2 regions of the Bacillus silvicola genome follow, and region 2 is predicted to be linked to the other one. Evidence: a T-box and tRNA genes for the amino acid it is inferred to sense, from the RefSeq annotation. Region 2 holds a T-box; the other holds one or more tRNA genes.
What was found. A T-box is a leader RNA that pairs with one kind of tRNA and senses whether it is charged. The one in region 2 lies ahead of serS (serine--tRNA ligase), so its partner is inferred to be a tRNA-Ser.
Positions count from the first base shown of each region.

Region 1: it has a tRNA-Ser gene. The T-box ahead of serS (serine--tRNA ligase) is inferred to sense a tRNA for this amino acid. The anticodon was not compared.

Region 1 covers NZ_JBNGVC010000013.1:1,185,804-1,193,116, reverse strand. The annotation lists gene serS (serine--tRNA ligase) at 1-1,266, shown strand, start outside; tRNA gene ACP6L7_RS28355 (tRNA-Ser) at 1,421-1,513, shown strand; gene ACP6L7_RS28350 (sigma factor-like helix-turn-helix DNA-binding protein) at 1,680-2,072, shown strand; gene ACP6L7_RS28345 (deoxynucleoside kinase) at 2,108-2,776, opposite strand; gene ACP6L7_RS28340 (deoxynucleoside kinase) at 2,779-3,414, opposite strand; gene ACP6L7_RS28335 (cysteine hydrolase family protein) at 3,540-4,079, opposite strand; gene tadA (tRNA adenosine(34) deaminase TadA) at 4,187-4,687, shown strand; RNA gene ffs (signal recognition particle sRNA large type) at 4,767-5,031, shown strand; gene dnaX (DNA polymerase III subunit gamma/tau) at 5,164-6,852, shown strand; gene ACP6L7_RS28315 (YbaB/EbfC family nucleoid-associated protein) at 6,875-7,201, shown strand; gene recR (recombination protein RecR) at 7,216-7,313, shown strand, end outside.
Region 2 covers NZ_JBNGVC010000002.1:100,568-124,057, reverse strand. The annotation lists gene ACP6L7_RS07605 (DUF4020 domain-containing protein) at 1-742, opposite strand, end outside; gene ACP6L7_RS07600 (YndM family protein) at 894-1,331, shown strand; gene ACP6L7_RS07595 (cysteine hydrolase family protein) at 1,494-2,018, opposite strand; gene ACP6L7_RS07590 (GNAT family N-acetyltransferase) at 2,061-2,600, opposite strand; partial or broken gene ACP6L7_RS07585 (aminoacyl--tRNA ligase-related protein) at 2,662-3,126, opposite strand; one part of gene ACP6L7_RS07580 (IS3 family transposase) at 3,163-4,067, opposite strand; one part of gene ACP6L7_RS07580 (IS3 family transposase) at 4,067-4,523, opposite strand; partial or broken gene serS (serine--tRNA ligase) at 4,578-5,390, opposite strand; T-box leader at 5,496-5,726, opposite strand; gene ACP6L7_RS07570 (kinase) at 5,965-6,468, shown strand; gene ACP6L7_RS07565 (DUF3902 family protein) at 6,699-6,989, opposite strand; gene ACP6L7_RS07560 (hypothetical protein) at 7,025-7,813, opposite strand; gene ACP6L7_RS07555 (SMI1/KNR4 family protein) at 8,002-8,424, opposite strand; gene entB (cell wall-binding protein EntB) at 8,747-10,249, opposite strand; gene ACP6L7_RS07545 (nitroreductase) at 10,446-10,937, opposite strand; gene ACP6L7_RS07540 (VOC family protein) at 11,117-11,497, shown strand; gene ACP6L7_RS07535 (GNAT family N-acetyltransferase) at 11,550-12,035, shown strand; partial or broken gene ACP6L7_RS07530 (BBE domain-containing protein) at 12,051-12,215, shown strand; gene ACP6L7_RS07525 (class I SAM-dependent methyltransferase) at 12,310-12,867, opposite strand; gene ACP6L7_RS07520 (COG4705 family protein) at 13,232-14,068, shown strand; gene ACP6L7_RS07515 (NADPH-dependent FMN reductase) at 14,203-14,748, opposite strand; gene ACP6L7_RS07510 (DinB family protein) at 15,070-15,606, opposite strand; gene ACP6L7_RS07505 (DUF2332 domain-containing protein) at 15,717-16,763, opposite strand; gene ACP6L7_RS07500 (malate:quinone oxidoreductase) at 17,196-18,698, shown strand; gene lsrB (autoinducer 2 ABC transporter substrate-binding protein LsrB) at 18,761-19,804, opposite strand; gene ACP6L7_RS07490 (ABC transporter permease) at 19,801-20,799, opposite strand; gene ACP6L7_RS07485 (ABC transporter permease subunit) at 20,796-21,764, opposite strand; gene ACP6L7_RS07480 (sugar ABC transporter ATP-binding protein) at 21,761-23,254, opposite strand.

The DNA.
Region 1 (7,313 bases), on a different contig from region 2:
ATTAAATTTTTACGTACGAATTTTGAAGAAGTAAAAGCAAAATTACAGCATAGAGGCGAAGATTTAACAGATTTTGGTCGCTTTGAGGAACTTGATACGAGAAGAAGAGAGCTACTTGTTCAAACAGAAGAACTAAAAAGTAAACGTAACGAAGTATCTCAACAAATTTCAGTATTAAAGCGTGAAAAGAAAGATGCGGAAGCTCTAATTCTAGAAATGCGTGAAGTTGGGGAAAAAGTAAAAGATCTTGATAATGAGCTTCGTACAGTTGAAGAAGATTTAGAGAGATTAATGCTATCTATCCCAAATATCCCTCATGAATCTGCTCCAGTAGGTGAAACAGAAGATGATAACGTAGTAGCACGTAATTGGGGAGAAGTGAAAGAATTTACTTTTGAGCCAAAACCACATTGGGATCTTGCTACAGATTTAGGGATTTTAGATTTTGAACGTGCTGGGAAAGTAACAGGAAGCCGATTTGTATTTTACAAAGGTGCTGGTGCAAGATTAGAGCGTGCTTTAATTAGTTTCATGCTTGATCTTCATACTGATGAGCATGGATATGAGGAAGTATTACCTCCTTATATGGTAAACCGTGCAAGTATGACAGGAACAGGGCAACTTCCAAAGTTTGAAGAAGATGCATTCCGTATTGAAAGCGAAGATTATTTCTTAATCCCTACAGCTGAAGTACCTGTAACGAATATGCATCGTGATGAGATTTTAAGTAAAGAGCAATTACCGATACGATATGCTGCATTTAGCTCTTGCTTCCGTTCTGAAGCAGGTTCTGCTGGTCGCGATACACGTGGTTTAATTCGCCAACATCAATTTAATAAAGTAGAGCTTGTGAAGTTCGTAAAACCAGAAGATTCTTATGAAGAGTTAGAAAAATTAACAAATGATGCAGAACGCGTGTTACAATTATTAGAGTTGCCATATCGCGTTATGAGCATGTGCACAGGCGATTTAGGATTTACAGCAGCGAAAAAATACGATATTGAAGTATGGATTCCAAGCTATGGCACATATCGTGAAATTTCTTCTTGTAGTAATTTTGAAGCTTTCCAAGCGAGACGTGCAAATATCCGTTTCCGTCGTGAGCCAAACGGAAAACCAGAACATGTTCATACATTAAATGGATCTGGTCTTGCAATTGGACGTACGGTTGCAGCTATTTTAGAGAACTACCAGCAAGAAGATGGTACAATTATAATTCCAGAAGTTCTTCGCCCTTATATGGGAGGAAAAACAGTTATTAAGTAAATTTAAACATTCATCGGTATGAGTGATTGGTAATTATGAGCGTTGTCATTACTATAATGTAGGAGAGGGAAAGTAAAATTTTCCTTTCCTCATAATTTATTTTAGTAGGGTTGACTAACTGTTTTTCTTTTGATATTATATTTGATGTCAATATGGAGGTATACCCAAGTCTGGCTGAAGGGATCGGTCTTGAAAACCGACAGGCGGCGAGAGTCGCGCGGGGGTTCGAATCCCTCTACCTCCTCCAGATATAATTGACAACAGCGCATATAAGTGGAGATTGGAGAACTCGTTACCAACACGTAACGAGTTTTTATTTTAAAACCAATCATAAAGTATGGTGTAAGGCGATTTTGTCCTTATTACACACTCATATTCCGATGATTATCTTCATAGATATGAAAGGAGTCAACATGGATCTTATTATACAAACGTTTCCTTTAGATGGAAAAACTTTATATTATGTACAATGTCCGGTCTGTAAGAACAATAGAATTTTAAACAGTGGTGCAAACGTGTCACGCATTATAAGCGATGATACATTCCGTAAACTTTGTGGTTGTACTTGTGACGTAAAACAAGTTGCGAGTAAAGTAGAGGTACCAAAAAAGGTTGAAAAATCAGCTGTAAAGAAAGAAGCAGCTCCAAAACGTACAGGTAAAGTATTAACAGCAGTAATTAACGGGAAAGAAATGACTGTTAAAGAGATTGCTGAAACATATGATATTAGTACGAGTACTGTTCGTCAGCGTATTAACGCTGGAAAACCTGAGAGTGAAATTATTGCTCCAACAAAGAAAAAGTAATTTAATAGAAAAACCCGTGCATATGCACGGGTTTTTTATTTTACAAGTTTACGTGTTTGTTTTAAAAAATGGCCGATTTTTTTAATGATTGGTTCGATTGAATCGCCATCTTTTAAAATATCGTATTCATTAATGTTTAGTCGTAAAACAGGGCATGAGTTAAAGTCATTAATCCAATTTTCGTAACGTCCATGCATCTCTTTCCAATACTCAATTGGTGTTTGTTGTTCCATTGGACGTCCTCGTTCTTGGATACGGTCGACAATATCATCGAAAGAACCTTCTAAATAAATTAATAAGTCTGGATGTGGGAAGTAAGGAGTCATGACCATAGCATCAAATAAACCTTTGTATGTTTCATAATCAGTTTCTGTCATTGTACCCTTTTCGTGATGCATTTTTGCAAAAATACCAGTGTCCTCATAAATAGAACGGTCTTGGACAAAACCGCCACCATATTCAAAAATTCTTTTTTGTTCTTTAAATCGTTCTGCTAAAAAATATACTTGTAAGTGAAAGCTCCAGCGTGTGAAATCAGCATAGAACTTGTCCAAATATGGATTGGAATCTACTTTTTCGAAAGATGTACGATAACCTAAAGCGTTAGCTAATGCAGTTGTCATAGTTGATTTACCGACACCTACTGTTCCAGCAATAGTGATAACTGCATCATTTGGTATATCATATTTTTGCCTTAAATTCATTATTATTTCGACTCCTTCAAGAGAGTATTTTGAAGAGTGGATAAGATGACATTTAAATCATCAGGATTTCTTACAAAATCCATATCGTCTCCGTTAAACTTCAATACTGGAATATCTGGATGGTCCTTTTTGAAAGCATCCATTGCTGTTTCGTAATCTTTTGTAAGCTGTAGCAAATAATTTGGATCCATATTTTTTTCGAATTCTCTTCCGCGCATCGCAATTCGTTTTTGTAATGTTTCTAGGCTCGCTGTTAAATAAACGATGACATTTGGTACAGGCATATCTTGAGTAAGGATACGATAAATTTGCATGTACTTGTCATATTGAGCATCTTTTAATGTACGGGATGCAAAAATTAAATTTTTGAATATATGATAATCTGCTACTACAGGCTTCCTTTGATCCAAATACTTTATGTTAATATCCTCTAGTTGTTTGTATCTATTACAAAGAAAGAACATCTCTGTTTGAAAACTCCATTCGTCGATGTCTTCGTAGAATTTTCCTAAAAAAGGATTTTCATCAACAATCTCTTTTAGTAAGTGGAGTTGCATGTGAGTTGAAATTTCCTTCGCAAGTGAAGTTTTTCCAACACCAATTGGTCCTTCAACCGTGATAAATGGTACTCCGGTCACGCTGTTTCCTCCTTTCAATCAGTGATTTACCGTGACTACTAAAAACACAAAACAGAATTATTGTAGCACAAGAGGGAAGCGAGCGGGTTAATTTGATATAAAAAGTTAGAAAATAGATATATGTATTAATTAATTTTTATTTGAGATGATGGTACTATATTTGCTTTTAATGTGGCTTCCATTATTTTTAAAGCATGCAGGTTATCCTGATCATGATTAGAGGCAATACAGTCCTGTGGTACATACAGTGTATAATTTCTCATATGAGCATCGTTAGCTGTAAAGAGGATACATATATTCCCGGCGACGCCTGTTAATATTAGATTTTCTATTTTTAAATAGCCTAATAAAGAATTTAAAGGTGTTTCATAAAAAGCAGAGTAATGTGGTTTAATAAAAATGTAATCATCAGAATTTGGAGCAATCTTATGAATGATATTTTCACTATACTCATTTGTACAATGAGTAATTAGTTGGTCAATATCAGATCTCCAAAGTTGATAATGGTCATTAATATAAATTATGGGGTAGCCAAAGGATTTCATTGTTTTTTTTAATTGTAAAATAGGATTTGTTATAATTTCGCATTTTTTGGCCAGGATGGGTCCGTGTGAAAATTGAAAGTCATTAATCATATCGATAATGAGTAAGGCAGTATTCTTCATATGTAATCCCCTCTCTTTTTTCTTAGGGTGGATTGAATTTGTAAAAGTTATCCCATGTGTAGTAAATGGAAATAAGTGTACTTTATTTGTAATGAAAGGACTATGGTATGGAACACGATCAAGATATTTATTTTATGCAGCTAGCAATAGAAGAGGCTAAAAAGGCAGAGGCAATACAAGAAGTACCGATTGGTGCAGTTATAGTGTTAGATGGTGAAGTAATTAGTGTTGCTCATAATTTAAGGGAAACTGAGCAAAGATCAATAGCTCACGCTGAGTTGTTAGCTATTGATGAGGCGTGCAAAAAATTAGGGACATGGCGCTTAGAAGATGCAACGTTATATGTAACATTAGAACCTTGTCCAATGTGTGCAGGTGGAATTGTATTATCACGCGTAAAAAGGGTTGTATATGGTGCGAGCGATCCGAAAGGTGGATGTGCAGGTACATTAATGAATCTTTTAACCGATGAGCGTTTTAATCATCAATGCGAAGTGGTGGCTGGTGTACTAGAAGAAGAATGTGGTACGTTGTTAACGAATTTTTTTAGGGAGCTTCGTAAGAAAAGAAAAGAAGCGAAAAAATTAGAGAAAAGTAATACGAACTAACGTATTTGCATTTTGTAAAAAAACAAGTTATACTGATAATGCCTTTAATGAAGGCAACCGAATATTGGTTTTAACTTTGCCGTGCTAAGCGGGGAGGTAGCGGTGCCCTATACTCGCAATCCGCTCTAGCGAGGCCGAATCCCTTCTCGAGGTTATGTTGCTGTAAGGTCTGCCTTAAGTAAGTGGTGTTGACGTTTGGGTCCTGCGCAACGGGACCCCGTGAACCTTGTCAGGTCCGGAAGGAAGCAGCAATAAGCGGGTCTTCTCGTGTGCCGCAGGAGTGCCTGAACCGAGCTAACTGCTTAAGTAACGCTTATGGTACGTAATCGACAGAAGGTGCACGGCAGTTATATATGTATACAAAACTCACCTTAATACTAAGGTGGGTTTTTTGTATAGAAAATAACTTTTGGAATCTATAAACAGAATGGGTTATAATAAATGAGATAATAACCTTTGAGGGAGGCCGTATTTTCGTGTCATACCAAGCGTTATACCGAACATGGAGACCGCAAAAGTTTGGAGATGTAGTCGGTCAAAAGCACGTGACAAAAACGTTGCAAAATGCCCTTCTTCAAGAGAAAGTTTCACATGCTTATGTATTTTCTGGTCCAAGGGGAACAGGGAAAACAACAATTGCAAAAGTATTTGCAAAAGCAATTAACTGTGAACATGCTCCGGTAGCTGAACCTTGTAATGAATGTCCTTCTTGTTTAGGAATTACACAAGGATCTATTTCAGATGTATTAGAAATTGATGCGGCTTCAAATAACGGTGTAGATGAAATTCGAGATATAAGAGATAAAGTAAAATATGCTCCAAGTGCTGTGAAATATAAAGTATACATTATTGATGAAGTCCACATGCTTTCTATGGGTGCCTTTAACGCACTTTTAAAAACGTTAGAGGAGCCGCCAGGACATGTTATCTTTATTTTGGCGACAACAGAGCCACATAAGATTCCACCGACAATCATTTCACGTTGTCAACGCTTTGAATTTCGAAAAATATCAGTAAATGATATCGTAGAGAGATTATCTACGGTTGTGACGAATGAAGGTACACAAGTAGAAGATGAAGCGTTACAAATCGTCGCACGTGCCGCTGAAGGTGGTATGCGTGATGCATTAAGTCTGATTGACCAAGCGATTTCTTATAGTGATGAGACTGTGACGAGTGAAGATGTTTTAGCCGTAACGGGTTCTGTTTCTCAACAATACTTAGGTAACTTAGTAGAATGTATACGTGAAAATGATGTATCAAGAGCGTTACGTATTATAGATGAAATGATGAGTAAGGGGAAAGATCCAGTTCGCTTTATGGAGGATTTCATTTACTACTATCGTGATATGCTTTTATATCAAACTTCACCACAATTAGAACATATGTTGGAAAGGGTAATTGTAGATGATCAATTCCGTACATTAAGTGAAGAAATGCAACCGGAAGTAATCTATGAAATTATTCATACCCTTAGTAAGGGACAACAGGAGATGAAGTGGACAAACCATCCACGAATTTTCTTAGAAGTTGTTATGGTGCAATTGTGTCAGCAATTTATGATGCAGGCAAATGGTGCAGATCGTTTGCAAGCAATTATGAACAGGATGCAGCAATTGGAGAAAGAGTTAGAGCAAGTTAAAAAGAATGGTGTGCCAGCTGGTGTACAGCAGGAAGTAAGAGAGACGCGTGCGACACCAAAACCGGTACGAACAGGAAGTATGAAAATTCCTGTTGGACGCGTGAATGAAGTGTTAAAGCAAGCGAAGCGTCAAGATTTAGAACAGTTAAAAGCTGTATGGGGCGAGTTGTTAGGAAGACTCAAGTCATATAACAAAGTAGCATTTGCTGTTTTATTAGAAAATAGTGAGCCAGTAGCAGCTTCAGATGATACCTATGTGTTAGCATTTCAATATGAAATCCATTGTAAAATGGCAAGTGAAAATCGAGAAGCGATGGATACATTGGAACAGACTCTTTTTGAATTGCTAAGTAAAAGGTTAAACATGATTGCTATCCCAAAAAGTGAATGGGGTAAAATTCGCGAAGACTTTTTACAACGCGAAGGCGGGGATTCTGAAGAAAGCCCAGAACAAAAAGAAGACCCTCTTATAGAAGAAGCTGTAAAATTAGTAGGGCAAGAACTTATCGAAATAAAAGAGTAATAATTAGGAGGAATTAATTATGATGCGTGGCGGAATGGGAAATATGAATAACATGATGAAACAAATGCAAAAGATGCAAAAGGACATGGCAAAGGCGCAAGAAGAGCTTGGTGAAAAAACAGTTGAAGGTACAGCTGGTGGCGGAATGATTACTGTTATTGCAAATGGTCATAAGCAAGTTCTTGAAGTGAAAATTAAAGAAGAAGTTGTAGATCCAGAAGATATCGAAATGTTACAAGACTTAGTATTAGCTGCAACGAACGATGCGCTTAAAAAAGCTGACGAACTTTCAAATTCTACAATGGGTAAATTTACAAAAGGCTTAAACTTACCAGGTGGAATGTTCTAGGAGGATATTGATATATGCATTATCCAGAACCGATATCAAAATTAATTGATAGTTTTATGAAATTGCCAGGAATCGGACCGAAAACAGCGGTTCGACTGGCGTTCTTCGTGTT
Region 2 (23,490 bases):
CAATAGGTCTTATCCCTAAATGTTCCCAATGGTATGTATTATCACCTTGTGCGACGAAAGCATAACGCCTTGTACTCGGTGGTAACCCTGTTGCTAAATATTTCATTACTGGGTCATTATGACTATACCCAACGAATAAAACGGTGTAATTCGAAAATAAATCCACTAGAAATCGTCTCGCCCATCCTTCCGTTAAGTAAGCCCTTCCAAAATCACCATCTGTTAAAATTAAAGCTTCTTTCTCCTGCTCTATATTCCCATGTATGTAAGCTAAGCCTTTAAACGCTCTCCCTGTCGGTAATGCAGGTGCATAATAAATATTTAGCTCTCTATTCATTTCCTTAATTGCATACGTAAAATGTTGATCAAAGTTTGTCGTTACAATGCGAACATCCGTATCTAACGGGAACAACCTTGGAATGGCATAATGTAATGGATTCGGTTTTGATTTTTCTATATTAACGAGATCTCTTGCAACTTGGTGTACATCTTTCGTTTTCGCAATTTTACCAAGATAATAATCGTGTGGTTCTGTCATCTCACGTTTTTCGACATATAAAGCTTTCGAAATTTCATCAACTAAATCATCGAAATTCGGTAAGTTTGATTTCCCTTTCATAGAAACTCCCGCTCCAACGAATAGTACTAACTTCCCTTGTTCAAGATGATCAATTAACTCATCTGGAATTTCTACTTCTGAAGTAATCCACATTCCGGATTCCCCCTTACCTAAAAATGTCATCTACTCTCATTTTACTATAACATTTTTTTGTTATTTTTATAATATTTAGATAAAATTTCAAACATGAAAAAATTTTATCTAAATAAATCCGTAACAATGTATGAACTCCTGAATTTATTGCAAAACTATGTATAAATCGGAGGTGTAAATATTGAATGATTTTACTGTAATAGTAATCAAATTTATATCATGTATTATCGCTTTTAGTATTGGACTCGCTTTATTTTTCCCCGCTACGTTCGTCCAAATTATTTCTTTTAGTCTATTTGTTACAATCGTTTCTTATATGTTTGTTGATAAAATCATTTTAAATCGAATTGGCGATTCTGCTGCCATTATGACGGATTTCTTACTTACGTATTTAAGCGTTTGGATTTTCGGAAATATTTTATTAGACAACTACATGCAAATCGCATGGGGCAGTATCCTTTCTGCCATCGTCTTTACATTATCAGAAGTAATCGTCCATCGTTTTTCTCATTCACGTACTCGTCATAACAACGATAATATTCGTATTAATCGCCGATTTGCGTATGGTACGGAGTTTGCTGAAGAACAGAATGTGTTGGATAAAGATAAGAAAAAGTAACGTTTTGATGAAGGAGTTCCCTTTTGGATAAGGTGGTGCTCCTTTTTTACATTATCATTACGGTGAATGAAATTATATTTGCGACTTTTAAGATTTATCGACAAAAATAAAAAGAAGCTGTTCCAAATTTCCATTTAGAATAACTTCTCCTTCAACACTTACTTACGCTTCTACTTTTAAATCTTTTAACGCAATAACATCCGCAAATGCTCCCAACACTGCGTTATGATGCTTCACAATGTCTTCAGCACGTAATACATCTGTATCGAACGTGCTATGGGCATCACTTACTAACGTTACTTTATATCCTTCACTAAATGCTCTGCGTATTGTCGTATCCACACAATACTCTGTTTGCATTCCTGAAATAATAACGTGTTCAATTCCTTTTTCTTGTAACACTTCGTTTAAGTTTGTCTTATGGAATGAATCTGGCGTCGTCTTTTCAACGATACTGTCCCCTTTTTGCGGAGCGATCGCCGCATGTACTTTCCAGCCATATGTACCTTTTTCTAACGGATGATCTTTTGGTCCGTTATGTTGGACATAAATAACCGGAAGACCATTCGAACGACATTCCCCAATAAGTTCTTGCAAAGTTTCTAAAAACTTTTCCCCATTATGTACTCGCATTCCCGCTGTATACATACCTGCTTGCACATCAATTACTAATAATGCTTTTTTCATTTCGCACAGCTCCCTTTGTTTGTATAAGCCATTACATACTCATTATAATGCTTTATATTCCACCATCCAACAATCTTCTAATTTCCCTTCATGCAGTTCATGTTCCTTTAATATCTTCACCTTTTTAAATCCACATTTTTCATAGCACTTAATCGCACGTTCATTATTTACTTTCGGATCCATTGCGATTGCTTCTGCTCCCATTTCACCCATAATGTATGTAATCGCTGCCTGAACGAGTTTTGTTCCAATTCCCTTTCCCCAATAATTAGGCTCACCGATAAATTGGTCCATCCCCCATATATTTTGTGATTCTTCATATCCATATAAAGCTTTCCATTCAGAATCAACAGGATACATTTGTATGTAACCGATCGGCATTTCATCAAATTCTACTATGCATCTTTTTTCATTACTGTTTGGATTATGTATAAAGTGATTAAGTACCTTTTCTACAGATTGCGGATTATCTCTTCCTTCGTAATACTGTAAAACTTCTGGATCTGTTAACCATTTAGAGATGATAGGTGCATCGTCTTTTGTTACATATCTAACCGATAAATTATTGTTTTGAAATAACATGTAGCACCTCGTTGCTAGTATTTTATAAACTGTTAAACTTTATTTTACATCATCATCTTTCTTATTTAATTACTTCTACTCCTCCCATGTATGGACGCAATACTTCTGGGATTATAACTGAGCCGTCTTCTTGTTGGTAGTTTTCTAAAATAGCTGCTACTGTACGCCCTATAGCTAACCCAGAACCATTTAACGTGTGCACAAATTCTGGTTTTGCACCTGATGTACGACGGAAACGTATGCTTGCACGACGCGCTTGGAAATCTTCACAGTTTGAGCAAGAAGATATTTCACGATATACCCCATAACTTGGTAACCAAACTTCAATGTCATATGTTTTCGCAGCTGGTAATGCTATATCAGCTGTACATAATACGATAACTCGATAAGGTAATCGTAACAATTGTAGTACTCTTTCGGCATTCGCAGTTAATTTTTCTAACTCATCGTATGATTCTTCCGGCTTAGTATATTTAACCATTTCAACTTTGCTAAATTGGTGCTGGCGAATAAGTCCTCTCGTGTCTGAAGTGACCCCTAAAAGTTAGACATGGTTATTTCATTAGGCAGCGTTTTGGGCGTGGGTCCGGTATTGTATCGGACTCATACCCTTTAATTTTGCCTTAATTCTCTTATGATTATAGTAAGATATATATTTTGCTAGTTCTTGTTCAAAATGTTCCATATTCTTAAAGTCTTTTCGATATAAAAATTCAGATTTCATAATACCAAAGAAATTTTCGATAACTGCGTTATCGTAACAGTTCCCTTTCCGAGACATACTTTGTGTAATACCACGTTTATGAAGAGAATCACGGTATTTTTTCATTTGATAGTGCCAACCTTGATCGGAATGAATAAGGAGGGCATCCTCATCTGTTAAGCGTTCAAAGGATTGGTCTAACATATTAGAAACAAGGGCGTAGGTTGGCCTTGAACCAATTGTATACGTGATAATTTCACCATTAAACAAGTCCAACATTGGCGATACATATAATTTCTCTCCAAATAATTTAAACTCCGTAATATCCGTGACCCATTTTTCGTTTGGCCTTTCTGCTTTGAAATTACGTTCTAAAATATTAGGGGCAATCTTTCCAACAGTTCCTTTATAAGAGCGATATTTCTTCATACGGACCAAACACTTTAATCCTAATTCTTTCATAATGCGTTGTATCTTTTTGTGATTTATTTTATGTCCACGATTAGTAAGTTCATCACGAATACGGCGATAACCATAACGGCCTTCATGTTCATGATAAACAGCTTGAATTAATACTTTCAAATCTGCATCTGGATCCGGACGTTTGGCATTTTTTAACCAATAATAATATGTGCTACGTGGAATATTGGCAAGCACTAAAAGTGATTGTACCGGAAATTGATGCCTTAATTCATAAACTACTTGCGCTTTGTCTTTTTTTGTGACTTCTGTTTGTTTTGAACTAAGGCATTCAACTTTTTTAAATACGCATTCTCCATACGTAACCTTTCTAACTCCTCTTGGAGTTCTTCAATGGAGCCTTCGACTGGTAATTGCTTTTTCACTATTTTGTGATTTTTATTATTCATAGACGGATGCCTCTTTTCTTTAAGTTGTAGGGCATCCAATCCTTCTGTTTCATAAGCTACTTTCCATTTACGAACCGTTTCATAAGATGGAATATTAAAAATTGCCGCTGTTTCCCTAATAGACGTCCTATTTTCAATCATATAGTTAAGTACGTCTAGTTTAAATTGCGTAGAGTAAGATGTATAGCGTTTTTCAAAAGCTTTTTCACCGGAATATTCATATCGGCTAATCCAGTGATAAAATACCCGCTGATCCACGCCTATAGATTTAGCAATGCTTGTCCCGCCTTCTGGGCCTTCTAAATATCGTTTTACTGCTTGTATTTTTTCTTTTGAAGAAAATTTAGCCATAAAAAAACTGCACCTCCAATTGTTAGTCGTGTCTAACAATTGGGGTGCAGTTCATTCACGTCCTGCACTACCAGCTTCAGAACGGAAACATGGCGTATGAGCGGTAAAATTAATAGGCAATTCTGCATCATTTAATATTTCGTCACGATAATAGTTCGCTAATGGTACTTCCGCCGTTGGAATTAAAGAGTAATCTGTGTCTTTTAATGTAAATACATCTTCCTTAAATTTCGGGAATTGTCCGGTTCCTATTAAACTATCGCTATTTACGATAAACGGTGGAATCACTTCCGTATATCCATGTTCTTCAACATGTAAATCTAGCATAAAGTTAGCTACTGCTCGCTCTAAACGTGCTCCCAAGCCATTGTAATATACGAAGCGGCTTCCTGTTACTTTTGCTGCTCGCTCAAAATCTAGTAACCCTAATTTTTCAGCAACTTCCCAATGTGGTTTTGCTTCAAATGAAAATTCGTTTATTTCTCCCCACTTACGTAATTCAACATTATCATCTTCTGATGCTCCAATAGGAACTGTTTCATTAGGTATATTTGGTAATGCCATTAATATAGAATTCAATTCCTCTTCTACATTACGTAACTCATCATCTAACGTTTTAATACTTTCTCCTACTTCACGCATTTCACTAATAAGTTCATTAGCATCTTGTTTTTCACGCTTTAACTTCGCAATACGCTCAGATACTCCATTACGTTTACTTTTTAATTCTTCTACTTCTACTAACAGTTCACGACGATTTTGATCTAATTCTTCAAATGTATCCAATTCAAGAAACTCTCCACCGCGATTAATCAATTTTTTCTTTACTTCTTCAAAATTAGCACGTAATACTTTTACATCTAACATGTCTTATCTCTCCTTTAATAAGTGACTAATGTCATCTTCTTCGTTCACATTAAGCTTTTAAGATAGGGAATTTCACTAAAAAACACAAAAAACTCCCGTCCCTATAAAAGGGACGAGAGTTAACCCGCGTTGCCACCCTAGTTGAAAGCATAGAAAATATAAGCTTTCCACTTAAAAAATTAACGGTTTTTAACCGGAAACGATTACTAACTTCACATTGAAGGGTTCCACATTTCACTCAAGGACGGATTCACAAGCGCTTTCTATCGGTTTACACCACCCACCGACTCTCTAAAAGAAAAGATACTTGTTACTACTTCCTTTCATAACTTTTAAACAATATAAATTTTAATTATCATTACTTTACAATAATTCTGTTTATTTTTCAAGAAAATATTGTATCTTTAAAATAAAGAGTTCATATAATCAATCAAACCACAAATAAACTGGAGGTTATTTACGATGTCTCATATCACTTTGAAAACAATAACTTCTACAAACTGGCGAGAAACGCTTACTAAAACAATTTTTAATGTAACAAAGCAAAAAACTAAAACAATTTGGAGATGAGAATTTGAAATCGACTTTAATCATTCTTCGAGGAAACTCCGCAAGTGGCAAAACAACAATCGCAAAGGAATTACAAGAACATTTCGGGCAAGGTACACTTCTAGTCTCTCAAGACGTAGTGCGTAGAGATATGCTAAGAGTCCACGACACAATGGATAACTTATCTCATGATCTACTATTTGAAATTACGAAATATGGAAAAGGAAAATGTGAAATTGTTATTTTAGAAGGTATTTTGAACAGCCGTAGATACGGTGCTATGCTGAAAGAATTAATACATTATTTTGAAGGAAACACTTATACATATTATTTTGACCTATCACTTGAAGAAACGATTAGACGGCATAATACAAGAGAAAAGCAGCATGAATTTGGTGAGGATGCATTACAGAAATGGTATAATCCGCACGATACAATTGAAGTGAATAAAGAAACTGTGTTTACAGATGATTTCACGCAGAAAGATATATTTCATACGATACTTAATGATATAACTATTCCGCATTAAATTCAGCATATTGAGCGTACTTGTTCTCGGACTTATTTTCAATCAATCCATGAAACAATATAATTTACAAATTATTATCTTAATCTTTCATTAAATTTATATTTTTTATGATTTGTAATTGTCATAAATAGAAACTGCCAATGTACAAAATAGTACTCAAATAAATAACACAAAAAGGGCATATTCCTTTTTGAATCGCCCTTTCCCCTTGAAAATATGAAAATTAACTATTATATTCCTGATTTCCAAGCAATGATGATAAATGTAGTCCAGAATATAGTTCCTAATATAATTGCTATATTTAATAGTATTAAAAACTTAAGTGATGCTGTATACTGCTTTGTTCCACGATATAGAAGTATCAAAGTTATCAATGATATTGTTGTAAATAAATACGCCATTACTGCTCCTATCCAATACCATATCATTGTATTGGAACCCCAATAAGCCATAAACTGAAACAATATACTAAAAATCATTCCTAAAATTGCAAAAAATAAGGAAATAACTATAGATTTCATGATGTTGTTACCTCCTTTTAAAAATTTTAATAGAATTAAAATGTTTTTACTAGGCTTGGTCTATAGTTATTAGCAAAACTGTCTAATAAACCATAAGGTCCGATAATAGTTGTAGAAGTAGGAACCATAAATGGAAGGTTACCCGAGCCATAATAATATGCTTGATATACAATTTTTGAACAATATGTTGGATCAGTACCTTTTGTATTCAAAGTCACTCCATAACTAGGAAATCTGTCTTGAGTTGCACTACCACTAGAAGAATAATATGTTCTATCTGCCCAAGAAGCGGCATTACCAGCTACATAATTATAAGAAGAAGAAACTCGATACACCCATACAGTACCTTTTCCAGTATATTCATCTAACCATTGTTGTACAGTTCTTTGTCTTGTAGTATTTAATACTCCTCGATTTGTATTAATAGCATACCCTGGAGCATCTAAAATATAATTGTCTCCATTGGCTATAGCTGCATGACCAGCAATACCATAAAAGGACGTACCATTAGTAATAAGTATGTCACCTCTTTTAATATTGAACCCTTGATAGTAGGCTCCTTGCCATCCTGAATCTTTTGCAGGTACTTCTTTAACCTTATCGTTTTTTATTTTCTCAAATGCTTTTTCATTATCTGTAACAATTTTCTCCCATTGCTCATATGTTATGCTTTTATCTATCGCTCCAGCTTTTATCCCTTCATTGTACTTTTGTTTTAAGTCTCCATTGGCTATATTCTCATTTGCTGAAGCTGATGGTGAATTAATAAAGAATATCATACATATTGATAATACCGTTAAAATGACTGACAAAAGCCTTCTCATCTGTATTCCTCCTTTCATTTTCTGAATTTTCTTAATAATATGATTTTAACATTTTTCAATAAAAATAAAGTTGATAAATAATTGATAAACAATTCTCCCCAAAAGTAATGATTATAGGAATCTCTTCCTTCAATTACTCTATATCCTTTCAATTCATTGCAATGTTCACCCTATAATAATAATTAACACTAAAAAGCATCGTCTTCCTGAATAGTTTCTATAATAAATTCTTTTAAACTTTGGGCTATTTCTTCCATTTCGTCATCCTCGTGATACCAAATATATACTTCATCATCCATGAATCCGCTATTTATTTTAAAGCACAATTTATCCCCTGAACCATCGTCACCAATTACGATAAGGTTTTCTGGCATATGCTCATCTCTCATGTCAACGTTTTGTCTAACTATATCATCCCAAGTTTTCGTTACATTTCTACTATCTTTAATCGGATATAGTATCCATTCCCCTATTTCAGCATTATTAACTAATTTAATAAGATCCCTATATTGATTTGGGAAAGCAGCACCTAACTTTTCTTCAGTTTCTTTTATTTGCAACTCCAATACACCTTGTTTCTTTGTTTCAATATATTCTCTTACTTCTTTCATGAAATACACCTATCCTTTGAACTTAATTACACTATTATGAGTGAAAATGTTTAGTAAATGATTTGATCCGATTTATACATTTCATTATACGTTAACCCGTCGTTGTCAACATACTATTCTTCTCTACTTCTCAATAAATTTTTATTCTACTTCCTCACCTCATTATTAATAGTTTTATTTTATAAACATGATACAAGTTTCATTTTCCTGTTATGTTTTAGTACAGATTTAGTAATAAACCCTTTAAAAATTCTATTTTACTTCCACTCAAAAAATAAAAGCCAGTCTCAATAAAGAGAACTGACTTCTATTTGGATAATTATTATAAAACTTTTACTTTAACAGTTTTTCTTCCCCAATTCATGGCTTTACTTTTGGAGCCCATTAAAACATCAATACGATTACCTTTAATTGCACTTCCAGTATCACCAGCGATAGCTTCTCCATAACCTTCTACCCATACTTTAGATCCTAATGGGATTACTTTCGGGTCAACTGCGATAATTCTCATATTCGGATTTTTCGTTAAATCATGCCCCATTGCAGTTAAAACGCGTCCACCATATGTACCATTTTCACTTGGATCAGCAGTATACGCTGTCGCTACTACCGTTAATTCACGTTTAGCAGACTGTATGTTGTTTTTTGATACTTCTTTCGCTCTCTCTTCTTCTTTAGCTTTTGCTATTTCTTGCGCTTTTTCTTCTTCTTTAGCTTTTGCTATTTCTTGCGCTTTTTCTTCTTCTTTAGCTTTTGCTATTTCTTGCGCTTTTTCTTCTTCTTTAGCTTTTGTTATTTCTTTTGCTTTCTCTACTTCTTTAGCTTTTACTATTTCTTTTGCTTTCTCTTCTTCTTTAGCTTTTACTATTTCTTTTGCTTTCTCTTCTTCTTTAGCTTTTACTATTTCTTTTGCTTTCTCTTCTTCTTTTGCTTTCTCTTCTTCTTTAGCTTTTACTATTTCTTTTGCTTTCTCTTCTTCTTTTGCTTTTACTACTTCTTTGACTTTTGCCTCTTCTTTAGGCTTTACTATTTCTTGCGCTTTCGGTTCTTCTTTAACTTTTACTTCTTCTTTAGGTTTTGTTATTTCTTGCGCTTTTGGTTCTTCCTTAACTTTTACTTCTTCTTTAGGCTTTGTTATTTCTTGCGCTTTTGGTTCTTCCTTAACTTTCACTTCTTCTTTAGGCTTTGTTACTTCTTGCGTTTTCTGCTCTTCTTTAACTTTTACTTTCTCTGATACTTTCACTACTTCTTTAGACTTTACTATTTCTTGTGCTTTCGTTTCTTTTTGCACTTTTGCTACTTTCTGCGTCTTTACTTCTTTCTTTTCTTTAACTGATTTTTGTACTTTCGCTACTTGCTTCGTTTTCTCTTCAGTTTTCTTTTCAATTGGTACTGTACTTGATAGGAAAGAAACATTTGCATAAGCTGTTTTTCCTTTATACTCAAATTGCAGCCATCCGTCTTTTACTTGATGCGTTGATTCAATTACATCATCTTTTTTTAGTCTACCAAGAATTTCTGATTCTGTATTTGCTTCAGTACGTACATTTAATAAATTCGCCGTTACATGATACACATCTTTTGTAAACTCCGAACTTACAAATACTTCCTTACCATTTAACTCAATTTTTGACCAGCCATCTTCGGTATTTATGACTTTTAACTCTTGCCCATTCTTTACTTTTTCGACAACTTTTGATTCCGTAGTCGGTTTTTCACGTACGTTGAGTACATCTGCTGTTACGATTGTTTCTGCGGTAGCAGTTGTAGTAAAAGCTCCCAATCCAAAAACAGTTGCTGTTGCTGCGCCAATTACTTTTTTCATATTAGCCTCCATTATGTTTTTTTGAATTCTATCAAATACTTCCATAAATTTATGGAAGTATTTGCAGTAGTATATTAGTACCACTTAATATACTGCTATTAAAACTCCTTACTCCAATACTATCAAATTCTTATTTCTAATTCTATATATTATAATTTTCCTTATTTTCTATAAACGTTTTATACCCTTCTTCACACTAAATAGTTGTCGCAATTCCCGCCAAAAACAAACTGACGATTGCTAAAAATTGAGTAGCGACTATAGCCCCTCTTAAATGAAACTTATAATCTTTATATCCCTTCATCCCTTCCGTACAAGGAATAACAACAAATCTCGGGGTGATCCAACAAAAGATTAGCCAATCAATTATGAATAAATCTACTAAATTGAAAAACATTAAAATACCAAAAGTATGTAAATAGGCATCAACATATAATAGTTTTTCATGTTTATGTAGTATATATGTGGAAACAAAAGGAGTACCGAAAAGAATAGCGTTATAGGCAATATTAAAGTAAATCGTTTGCTTTTTTTCATGAATCGATTTCGGAAAAACTACCTTTTGAATATCTTTCGGATAATCAGTTAACGAAAGTCGAGGATTATAATATAAGGACCCTAAAATCATTACGGACAGTACAATAGACATAAGGAAACCAACGTACATCATTTGCTCAAATGAACTCATATTCATCATTCACCCTTTTCAGTAGTTACTATGTAGATAACTCATTTAATTACCTATTGTATGTACGCACATAACCAAAAATTAACAATCCTTTCAACACCGAATCAAAATTATTGCAATGCAAAAACAATTTTTATAAAGTGAAAGCCTAATTAGTTAAGTTAGGGCTGGTGAAAACTATGAAAATTGAACATATTGCAATTTGGGTAAATGATTTAGAATTAATGCGTACTTTCTATACGAAGTACTTTAATGGTAAAGCAAACTCTTTATATCATAATGAAACGAAACAATTCAAATCTTATTTTATTACGTTCGATTCTGGAGCAAGGCTTGAACTTATGCGCAAAAAAGGTATTGAAAATGAGCCCAATCTTAATATAACTGGCTATGCACATATTGCATTCTCTGTCGGTAGTGAAGAACGTGTAAATGAATTAACTACAACATTAAAAGATGATGGTTATCCTTTATTAAATGGACCGCGTTTCACTGGAGATGGCTATTACGAAAGTGTAATAAGCGACCCGGAAGGCAATCAAATAGAAATCACTATTTAACGCTTGTTTATCTTTTCTGAAGAACAAATAAAAGTTAGTTTGGAGGAATCATATGCATAAGCTACATTTCAAAAAATTTGAAGCAGCGGATTTTAATCTATACTTTCAGCTCGTATCGAACGAAAAAGTCATGGCACAAATTACAGAGCGTGCTATTCCGTTAGAAGAAGCGCAAAACGACTATGAAAAATTGTTACTGCGCAATGAAAAACATAAATTATTTGGTTCCAATAAAGTTTATGACTCTAGTACAAATGAATTCATTGGACTTGGACATATAACAGTGAATGAAGATAATGTAAAAGAAGCTGAACTTGGTTATATGTTATTGCCAGAACACTGGGGAAAAAGATATGGTAGTTGTATTGCAAAAGAATTAATTGAAATAGCGAAGCATACTGATGTAAACGTACTAAAAGCAATTATCGATCCAAATAATATCCCCTCTCGAAAAATTTTATTAAACGCTGGTTTTACATCAGATATAGTTTGTGAGATTGATGGATTACCCGGGGAGATTTTAAGTAAATATATTTAACTATACAAAAAGGTGATGCACCCATTCATAAAAGGCGTCTACGTTAATACATCTGACCTCTCCATTAAAGATTGGCCAGATGCTTACTACAGCTGTAACTTTGACCGATTAATGGAAGCAAAGACTAAATATGACCCGAAAAATGTTTTCAACTTCCCCCAAAGTATCCCTCCCTTTTAATAGTCAAAAATGAAAGTAATAGTTTATATTTCTAGCAAAAAATGAACGATTCTTTTGCATGATAGTGATTTGGTTTCGCTCCTCCCCCATCACCTTACATAAAGCAAGTGAACACGAAAGCCGGTGGAATATTCCAGTTTATTTTCTTCACCTCAATATTTACAAAAAATGAATGAAAAAATTGTTGTTTAAAGCGTGTATATTGGAAAGTAATAAATTTCCCTTCTTCTCCTAATACTTCTTTTGTTACCTGTAATATCTTTGTAGAGGTATCAAGGGATAAACTGGTAAATGGCAATCCTGAAATAATATAATCCACCTGGGTAATTTTATATTGTTGAACATACTTTTCCGTATATTCGGCAGAGTCATGAATAATGTACACATTTTCCATGTGTGAATATCGCTCTTGAAGTATACGGTAAAACTGTGCGTTATTCTCAATAATTAACAATACCGTTTCATTATGTTTATGTTTAACGAGCTGTTCCGTAAACACTCCAGTTCCTGGTCCATACTCAATAATGCATTTTGCTTGTTCAAAATTTATAGGGGCTACCATTTGTTTTGCAAGTTGCTTAGAACTTGACAATACCGCTCCTACAGTTCTTGGGTGCTTTATATATTCACTTAAAAAATGTAGTATATGCATAGTCTTCTTCCTCTTTCCTTGTAGGATACAAGGTATACTCTACTAAAAAAATATGAAAATATGATGAGAAATACATAAGATATTCTTAATGTCCACTAAATACAAAAAAACTTAACCGATTAGCCACTAACTTAGGATCTCAAATGAAGAGTGTCCATTTTGCTGTATTTTCTATGTCGCGAACAAAAAAGGGTATACTTATTTAACTGTATTTGTTAAATAAAAAAGTCACTTTAGAAATTTCTTTTTTTCATCCTATTTTAATGATTTTTTCATCGAAATTTCATCTGAATCTCATTCTTATTAGTTACACTCTGTATATAAATTGGCGTTGGCCATAAAAACTAGTAAGGAGGAATCTTACATGAAATCTTATGAGAAGGATCAGGATAAGAATAGAGAAAATCCATCCATTTCTGATGAAGTGACTTCCGTTTCATCACGAAGCTGGCAGATGCTGAGCAAAGTTCCAGAAGTCACCATTTTCTTCTGGATTATCAAAATCATGGCTACTACAGTGGGCGAAACAGGCGCGGACTTCTTAAATACAAACTTGAACTTTGGCTTGACTAAAACGACCTTTGTTATGAGTGCTCTCTTATTCATCACACTGTTCTTCCAGTTTAGGTTAAAGAAGTATGTTCCAGGGATTTACTGGCTCACAGTCTTGCTGATTAGTGTTGTTGGCACGCTGGTCACTGACAATCTTACGGACAACTTCGGGGTCGCTCTAGAGACGACCACTATCGTTTTCACACTTTTCCTACTGGCAACTTTTGCTGCTTGGTATGTGAGTGAGAAAACACTGTCCATTCACTCTATTTACACAACAAAGAGAGAAGTATTCTACTGGTTAGCTATCCTGTTCACCTTCGCCTTAGGTACTGCAGCTGGTGATCTCGTAGCAGAGAGTCTCAACTTAGGTTACTGGATTTCAGCGTTCATATTTGCCGCATTAATTGGGGCTGTAACCGTCGCTTACTACCGCTTCAAATTAAATGCAGTGTTGGCCTTTTGGATCGCTTATATTTTAACTCGGCCTTTCGGTGCCTCTTTTGGCGATTATTTATCACAGCCTCACGATTCTGGTGGTCTTGGTCTCGGTACAGTTGGAACAAGTGTACTCTTCCTCGCAATAATCTTGAGCTTAGTTATTTATTTGACCAAGAAGAAAAAAGACGTGAACCCGAGCCTTAATTAATATATATTTTGTCTAAACCTTAAAATAGGTGACATGATTTCCTAATCGTTATTACAAAATTTCAACCAAAAGAAAATTAAAAGGCAATACTACTTTAAACTAACAGTAGTATTGCCTTTATATAAAATAAATCATTATCCCCTTGTTTCGTCTACTATACTATGAATTAAAGAAATTAGAGCTTGTTTTGTTCCCTCATCTGTAACTTTTGCATCATCACTAAATTTAGTGCGTACAGACGGGATTAATAACGAGCCATTTCGAACGACAACTGTATCTAACATGCCTAGTGTAAGTAACAAAGATTCATGGGCTTTATCCCCTCCCGCAATTGACGGTGAAGCTGTTATGATAGCCACTGGTTTTTTATATAGTTCCGCTGAAGACACAAGCCATTCTAATGCATTTTTCAAAACTCCTGGTATACCTTTTGCATACTCCGGTGTACAAATAATCAGTGCATGTGATTCGCTTAATGCCTTTCGAAACTCTTGAACAACAACCGGTGCTCCCACTCGATCTACATCCGGATTAAAATGAGGAAGTTCCTCTATTCCTTTATATATAGTGTAATCTACTCCATCTGGAATAAATGCGGCTAAAGTTTTTAATATGTTTGTGTTGGATGATCCTTTCCTAATGCTGCCTGAAATCGCTATGATTTTTTTGTGTTTACTCATATGATCGTCCCCCCTACAAACATTATACTTATGCAGCCATTGAAAAAACAAAAATAATTAACTATTTAACAAGTTGTATATTCATTAATTTTGTTTACATAATAATATTATGCAATAAATCTATCCTTTTAACGAGATTGTACCTGTTTTCCTACTAACATACATACCAACTACATTACAAATATAGTGCCCCCTATTAGCATCAACGAGAAGGAATAGACCTTGTAAAAAAACATTTATAATTCCACTGATACGCAGAAAAAATAAAAAGAGAATAATTCAAAAATTCCCAATGAATCATTCTCTTTTTATTTTCATATTTTAACATGCTGGATATGCCTTAGAACCCAAATAACGTTCTTTTATAAGTTGACGATGATGAAGCTCATGACCAGCAATTATGTTTGCTAATGCAAGAACCGTGACTTCAGAATTGTTCGCAATTCCCCTTTGTAACCAAGCTTCTTTATCTAAACTTTTAAGCAAATGCATAGTAGATTGGCGAACAACTGTTAAATTCTCAAGAAGATCTTGCATAGATTGCTTATCAAAAGCTGCTCTAAGAACATACATATCATCGTTATATCCAGGAAGTTCTGCTGTCTCGCCTCTTGCTATGGAAAGCAATCGATACGCCATAATACGTTCAGTATCCGCAATATGACCGATTACTTCTTTTATACTCCATTTATTAGGAGCATATCTAAAATGTCCATCACTATCAGAAATATCCTTCAATAAAAGATTCGTTTCCTTCATTTGTTGCTCTAGAATATGTATGATATCTCCATCTGGTATTAAGTTTATGTACGTTGAATAATACGGGTTATATTCATTTGCTTCTGGTCTCTTTTGCATGCTTATCATCCTTTTTATTTTATCCTTATATACAACTTATCACAATTATTATCATATTAATCAAAAAATTTTAATTTTAAAACAAAAGTTCCCCATCCTATAGGATTACATTAACAAAGCGACTCATCCCCAAGCCCCCAACTAAACCATTTCCCATGCCCTTCCGTCTCCCCAACCGTTTCACAATATTCGTTTCCGTTAATATAATAATCAATATGAAGGTCCCGGTCCCACATGTTGTTATATAGGTGGAATACATCACGTTTTGCACCAATTTCTTTAATTTGTTTTTCTAGCGTATGTTTCACACCTTCTGGTATTTGATTCGCTACATGTGTATGGAAAATACAAATCACTGCATCTTCCCTTATTTGATCTACAATGGATGGTAGAAGCACTACACCATCTCCTTCAATTAATTGTACTGATTGTTCTTTTACAAGTTCTGCTGCTTGATCGAATAGTACCAGTCTTTTTTTATGTTCTGGCCAAATAAGCGCTCGTAACCATAAATAGTCTTCGTCATCATTTAAATCGTTCACGTGTAAATCTAGTCCGATTCTTTCTACGACAGGTGGACTTTGTTTTAGCAAATACGGCATATTATCCCCTCTTATTTCAGAGGTTAAATGAACATTCGATTGTGTATTTCCATACACTTCTTCCATTCCATATGAGTAACGATATTGATCCCAAAATAGTTGTAATCCAGAACTTGTACCAATTTCTATTAACGCTAACGGTTTGTTCACTTTATTAAATATGTAACAGAAACTTGGATACAAATAGGCACATCGTCTTACTTCATTCGTTTGAACGAGTTTCGTTTGTAATAAAGTAATTATTTCTTCACGATATACATGGCAAAAATCTTTAAATTGGTGAAAGGTATTTCCAAAATTTATATCAGCATCTTCAACTAAACTATAATAATACCTTTTTAAACCGTGTTCTTTTCCTTTTAACAATAAATAATGGACTGCACCTAATAATACGTTTGGGATTGGTTGACCAGGTTGTGCGTAGGAAGCTAACGTAAGAACTTCCTCATCTTCAGAAATTTTTATTGATAAATACTCGTATAAATCACTTGATCCTTTACATTCATTCTCAGAAAAATTCCGAAATAAGTTTGCGATTTGTTCTTTTGTAAGCATTGGTATCCCTCCTGTTTTATTTTCAGAATAATCTTATCATTAATTTGTTATTTACTCTATTTTTTCAAATTAAATGTAATTAAAAACAGATTCTTACAAATTCCCAAAGATTAAAACTTAAAAATAAAAGTATTAGTAAGTTTTTTTGAGATAACATCAAACTGGAATTCTTCTCCAAATTCCGCTTTACTACAATGCTTTTTACCCTTATGGCAGAAGAATTCTACAAAATAAAGCGTTAAATAGTTTAAAATTATCAGATAACACTAGATATTTTAGTCTATTAATTATTATAATAGAGTATGAGATGGTTATATAATTGAGACAAAAAAGGTAAATACCTAGGTGGGGCCTAGGTGGTGTTTTCTTTTTACGGCTTAGATATAAAAACACCTACTCTTTTTTGCCAATATAGGGGATGGAGAGATTATCATGAGCAACATGCAGCAAAAAACAGACGTTATCTTAATTGGCGCTGGAATTATGAGCGCAACGTTAGGATCATTACTTAAAGAATTGGCACCTGAATGGGAAATTAAAGTATTTGAAAAACTCACAAATGCCGGAGAAGAAAGTTCTAACGAATGGAATAATGCTGGTACAGGACATTCTGCGCTATGTGAGCTTAACTATACATCCGAAAAATCTGACGGGTCTATAGATATTGGTAAAGCTGTAAAAGTAAATGAGCAATTTCAACTTTCAAGACAATTTTGGGCGTATCTTGTTAAGAAAAACTTAATTCGTAATCCACAAGATTTTATTATGCCACTACCTCATATGAGTTTGGTGCAAGGAGAAAAAAATGTCGAGTTTCTAAAAAATCGTTTTGAAGCGCTTTCAAAAAACCCTCTATTCCAAGGAATGGAATTTTCTGATGCTCCTGATACATTAAAAAAATGGCTTCCACTTATTATGGAAGGTCGTAACTCTAATGAACTGATGGCTGCAACGAAAATTGATTCTGGAACAGATGTTAACTTCGGTGCGTTAACACGCATGTTGTTTGATTACTTAAAAACTAAAAATGTCGAGCTAAACTACAAACATAGTGTCGAAAATATTAAACGTACGAAGAACGGTTTGTGGGAAGTGAAAGTACATGATATGAATAGTGGTAAAATCGAACACCATACTGCAAAATTCGTCTTTATCGGCGGCGGTGGCGGTAGTCTACCTCTACTTCAGAAAACTGGTATTCCTGAATCAAAACATATTGGAGGATTCCCAGTAAGTGGACTATTTATGGTATGTAAAAACCAAAAAGTTGTAGAGCAGCACCATGCAAAAGTATACGGAAAAGCTAAAGTTGGTGCTCCACCAATGTCTGTACCTCACCTTGATACGAGATATATAGACAATAAAAAAGCTTTACTGTTTGGACCGTTCGCTGGATTCTCGCCTAAATTCTTAAAAACTGGTTCAAATCTTGACCTAATCGGTTCTGTAAAACCAAATAACGTCTTAACGATGTTAGCAGCTGGTGTAAAAGAAATGGGATTAACAAAATACTTAATCCAACAAGTTATGCTATCACATGAAAAGCGTATGGAAGAATTACGTGAGTTTATTCCGAACGCGAAAAGTGAAGATTGGGATATTGTAGTTGCTGGTCAACGTGTGCAAGTAATAAAAGATACTGATGCAGGTGGTAAAGGAACACTGCAATTTGGTACAGAAGTTGTTAGTGCCTCTGACGGATCAATCGCTGCGTTACTTGGCGCTTCTCCAGGTGCTTCTACTGCTGTTCACGTTATGCTTGAAGTATTAGAAAAATGCTTCCCAGGCCGCATGGTAGAATGGGAAGAAAAAATAAAAGAAATGATTCCTTCTTATGGCATTTCGCTAACTGAAAATCCAAGGTTGTTCCAAGATCTTCACGCTTCAACAGGACGCACACTTGGGTTAAATGAAAAAGAAGCTGTTCACAATTAACTGATAGATTAAAAAACGACATAATAAAAACGTCCGATATATTCGGACGTTTTTATTTTCTACTAGAAATTATACTTATCAATATTATCCTTTGTAAATACAACTCGTTCAGGTAATACGATAATACCATTTCCTTCTGCCTCGTAGTCATACCCTTGAATAGAGTTTGGTTCTACTTTCACTTTTCCGATTCCTTTTACTTCAAAGCTATCCCCTACTTTTAACTTCTTCCCTTTTACAACAATTTCATTTGCGACATACGTTGCGAGTGCACCTTGCTGTTTAACATCCCATAAACCAAATTGCTCTACTGTTCCTCGTTTTACATAATCACGCATAACGTTCGGCGTTGAAAACCCAGTTACGACTACATTTTTATCCATTTTCAAATTTTCAGCAGCTTGCGCCATCGCTGGAAGTGCCGTTGCATCTGGACATATTACTGCGTTAATATCCGGATACGTTTTTAAAATACTCTCCCCTACTGATAAAGATTTTTGTGCATTATTTTCACCATATTGCGTCGTTACAATTTCCCAGTTCGGGTATTTCTCTTTTATAATCTCTTTCGCCCTCGTTACCCATTGGTTTTGATCTGTTACAGTTGGGCTTGAATAAAAGAACGCGACCTTCCCTTTATCTCCAATTTGCTTAGATGTCATTTCTATTAATAAATTTGCAAGTTGATCTGGTGTACCTTGGCTAATATAAAACGAACGGTCTTTCGGATTCACGTCAGAATCCCACGTTAATACAGTCATCCCCTTTTTCTTTGCACGTTGCAGTGATTGCGAGAGACCATCAACTGACGTAGATGAAACCATAATTGCATCGTAGTTTTGATTAATAAAATTGTTTATATATTTTACTTGCCCTGATACACTCGCCTCAGATGGTCCATCATACTTCACTTGTACACCTAACTTATCCCCCATCTCTTTTGCACCTTCACCGCCTGATGTGAAGAAGCCCACTCCTGTTAATTTCGGAATGAACGCAAATTTCACATCGTCTGCTTTTTTCTTATCTGCCGTTTGGCTAGAGCAAGCGATTAAACCGATTAAACAAATACACATAATAATAACAATCCCTAGTTTTCTCATCATGACATTTCCCCCTTATGCAAATTCCGTCTTTTCCCCGCTAAGAATTGATGTAATTTGAAATGTCTCATAATAACTGAAAGAATAAGGATAATACCAATTACTACATTGGATTGTTCATTCGTTAAGCCAGTCATTTGCAAACCGTACTGCATAAGTCCTATAAAAATACTCGCTAGTACTGTCCCAATAATACTCCCTTTTCCGCCCGTAATAAGTGTTCCCCCTAAAACAACTGCCGTAATAACTGGCAAAATCGTTTCACTCCCAATATCAGCACGAGCAGAACCGAAATACGCTGTTAAGAAAGCTCCTCCTAATCCACCTCCTAACCCAGAAAGTACATATGCAATAATCACTACTTTCTTCGTTCGAATCCCGGAGTATTTCGCCGTACTTTCATTTGCACCAGTTAGTTTTGCGTGACGACCGTATGTTGTATGGTGAAACAATATCGTAAATACTATCGTTAAAATGACAAGGAGCCATAATAAATTAGGTATACCGATAAAACTACCATTTGCCAGTTGCACATACGAATCTGGTAAACCACTAATTCCTTCATAGCCCGCTGCCCCCGAACCACCTGAAATAACAAGGGCGATTCCTGCATATAAAAACATCGTTCCAAGTGTAACTACAAGAGGTTCTACATCTGTCATTTTTATAATAAGTCCATTTAATCCGCCGGCTATACAACTTACTACAAGCGCAATGATAACTGCCAACAGTATTGGCATGCCATTCATCCAAAGTACGCCGATAAGAATCGAAGTAAGCCCCATAATAGATCCTACTGATACATCAATTCCACCAGTTACAATGACAAATGTCATCGGAATAGCCGCAATTGAAATAATGAGGAAATCGTTCATACTAAAAAGGAGGTTACTAATGTTTAAGAAATCACTATTTATGAAACTAAAGAAAATGAATTCTACGAGAAGCAATAAGAGAAGAACCCCTTCCCATCTATACAAACTACGTATTACCCTCATAGATTCACCTTCCTTTCTTCTAATTGCCGGAGTTTCTTCCATTTTTTTAAGACACTATCTAATATAATGATGAGTAAAAGTAAAAATCCTGAAATTGCACTATTCCAAAATGCAGGTATTTTTAAAAAGACGAGTGAACTGCTTATCACTTCTAAAAAGAATGCACCTAATGCCGCTCCAAATATAGAACCTGTTCCTCCTTTTAAATGAATACCACCTAAAACAGCAGCGGCGATCACTTGCAATTCTATCCCTGTACCTGTTTGATTTGGAACGAACCCAATGTTCATTACGAATATGCATCCAGCGAGCCCAGCGCTTATGCCTGATATGATAAACGCGTATATTTTCACTTTATCTACATGTATTCCAATAAGCCTTGCACCATCTTCATTATCACCTACCGCATAAAAATATCTTCCAATTTGTACTTTCATTAAAAAGAAATATAGTAGTGGCAATATGATAAGAACGGTCCATACGGTTACCGGAATACCGAGCATCATAATAGAAGAAATTTGTTTATACTCATTCGGAATATCTTCAATCCACTTTCCGCCCGTAAATATTAACATTGCACCTCTAATAATCCCAAGCATTCCTAATGTCATAATGATAGCTGGCACTCGAAATTTCGTAACGCCAATTCCGTTTACCATACCAATAAGAGCACCAAGTATAATTGCTGCAAATATTGAAATAAAGGCACTGTATCCATCTGTTAACAACATCCCGCAAACCGCAGCGCTTAAGCCCATAATAGATCCTACTGATACATCTATATTTTTCGTAAATAATACGAAAGATTGACCAATTGCCAAAACAACTAAAATAACGCTTGATTTCAGCATTAAAGATAATGAGCTAAACTGAATAAAACTAGGATTCATTATTCCAACGAAGGCTATATAAAGAATTAATAAAATAATAATAGACGTCTCATGCATTTTAAATACACGTTTCACTCCGTTACACCTCCCTTTCCTCCGTACGCAAGGCGTGTAACTTCATTAATACAAATTTCCTTCTTCTCTAAATGAGCGACGAATTCTCCGTTTCTCATCACATATACCCGATTCGCTAATTGAACAATCTCTTCTACATCTGAAGAAATTAATATTATCGCAAGTCCCTCTCTCTTCAAACTTCGTATCGTTTCGTATACTTCTAGTCTTGCTTTCGCATCAATACCGCGGGTCGGTTCATCAAGAATAATCACTTTCGGATTACACGCAAGATATTTCGCTAGCACGACCTTCTGTTGGTTCCCACCTGATAAAGAGGTCATCTCTTCATTCATATGCGGGACAACAATTCGAAACTGTCTTATATACAGTTCTGATAAAGCGCTTTCTTTTTTGTTATTTAAAAAGAAGCTACTCATACCGTTTAAAGATGCAGATGTTATATTTTCCTTAACAGACGCAATTGAAAATATGCCATTCCCTGCCCGGTCCTCCGGCACATACACCATCCCTTCTTTTATTCTCTTATGTACCGAATACTTCGTAATGGATTTCCCCTCTAATAAGACGGAACCTGATTTCAAAGGTATTAATCCAAATATTGATTCAGCTAATTCCGTCCTACCTGATCCGACGATACCTGCAATCCCAATAACTTCTCCAGCATGTACAGTTAGTGATACATTTTGAAACACGTAACTAGACGCATTCGTGACATCTAATATTATTTCCGAAGGCTCTATTTCTTCATGCACGATTTCTTTCTTCTCCTCAAGTCTAGAACCTTTCGGCAATAACCCCTCCATTAGCAAGTCATATGTATAACTCGAAACATTCCCCTGACTAACAATCATACCATCACGCAAAATCGCTACTTTATTTGCAATTTCAAAGATTTCTGGAAAACGATGTGTAATGTATATCATGCCAATTCCTTTTTCTCTTAAGCTTTTTATCAACACAAAAAGACTCTTAATTTCGTGAGTTGTTAATGTCGATGTTGGCTCATCTAAAATAAGAATCTCAGCTTCCCTTATTAATCCTTTCAATATTTCTACCAATTGTTGCTGGGCAATAGATAACGATAACCCTAGATCATGAAGTTGAATGTTCCACCCTAATTCTTCTAGCAACTTATTAATTTTATTTCGCAGTTTTTTCTTGTTCGCTTTCATTCCGATACAAATGTTCTCTTCAATTGTCATATGAGGAAAAATGAGCGGCTCTTGAGGAATTAAATAAATACCACGCTGATGTGCTTCTGCTGTGTTTGAAAACTTTTGTACTTGCCCTTTCACAAACATATTACCAGAATCGTATGAATACAAACCTGTTAATATTTTCATTAACGTTGATTTCCCGGCACCATTCCCTCCAACTAAAGCGTATATATCTCCGCGCTCTAATTGTAAATTGACTTCTTTTAATACGAGTTGATTTGAAAAAGATTTACTCATTTTTGTAACTTGTAATAAGGGCACGTTCTCCACATGATGTCACCTACCTTTATCCCGCATTAACTGGCAGTAAAACTCCCACCTAAAAATTCGGCTTGGGCAAAGAAGTTAGGTATGAGATAAACTGCCAGTAAATGCCCGATTGGTGAAGACTAATAATCAGTGGGGGATGAACAAAACCCCCACTGATTATTAGTCTTCACTTTATCCATAACATTTTTTGAGAAAATGATTTTTTGTTCTACTTGTTTTGTAGCATTGTATATTCC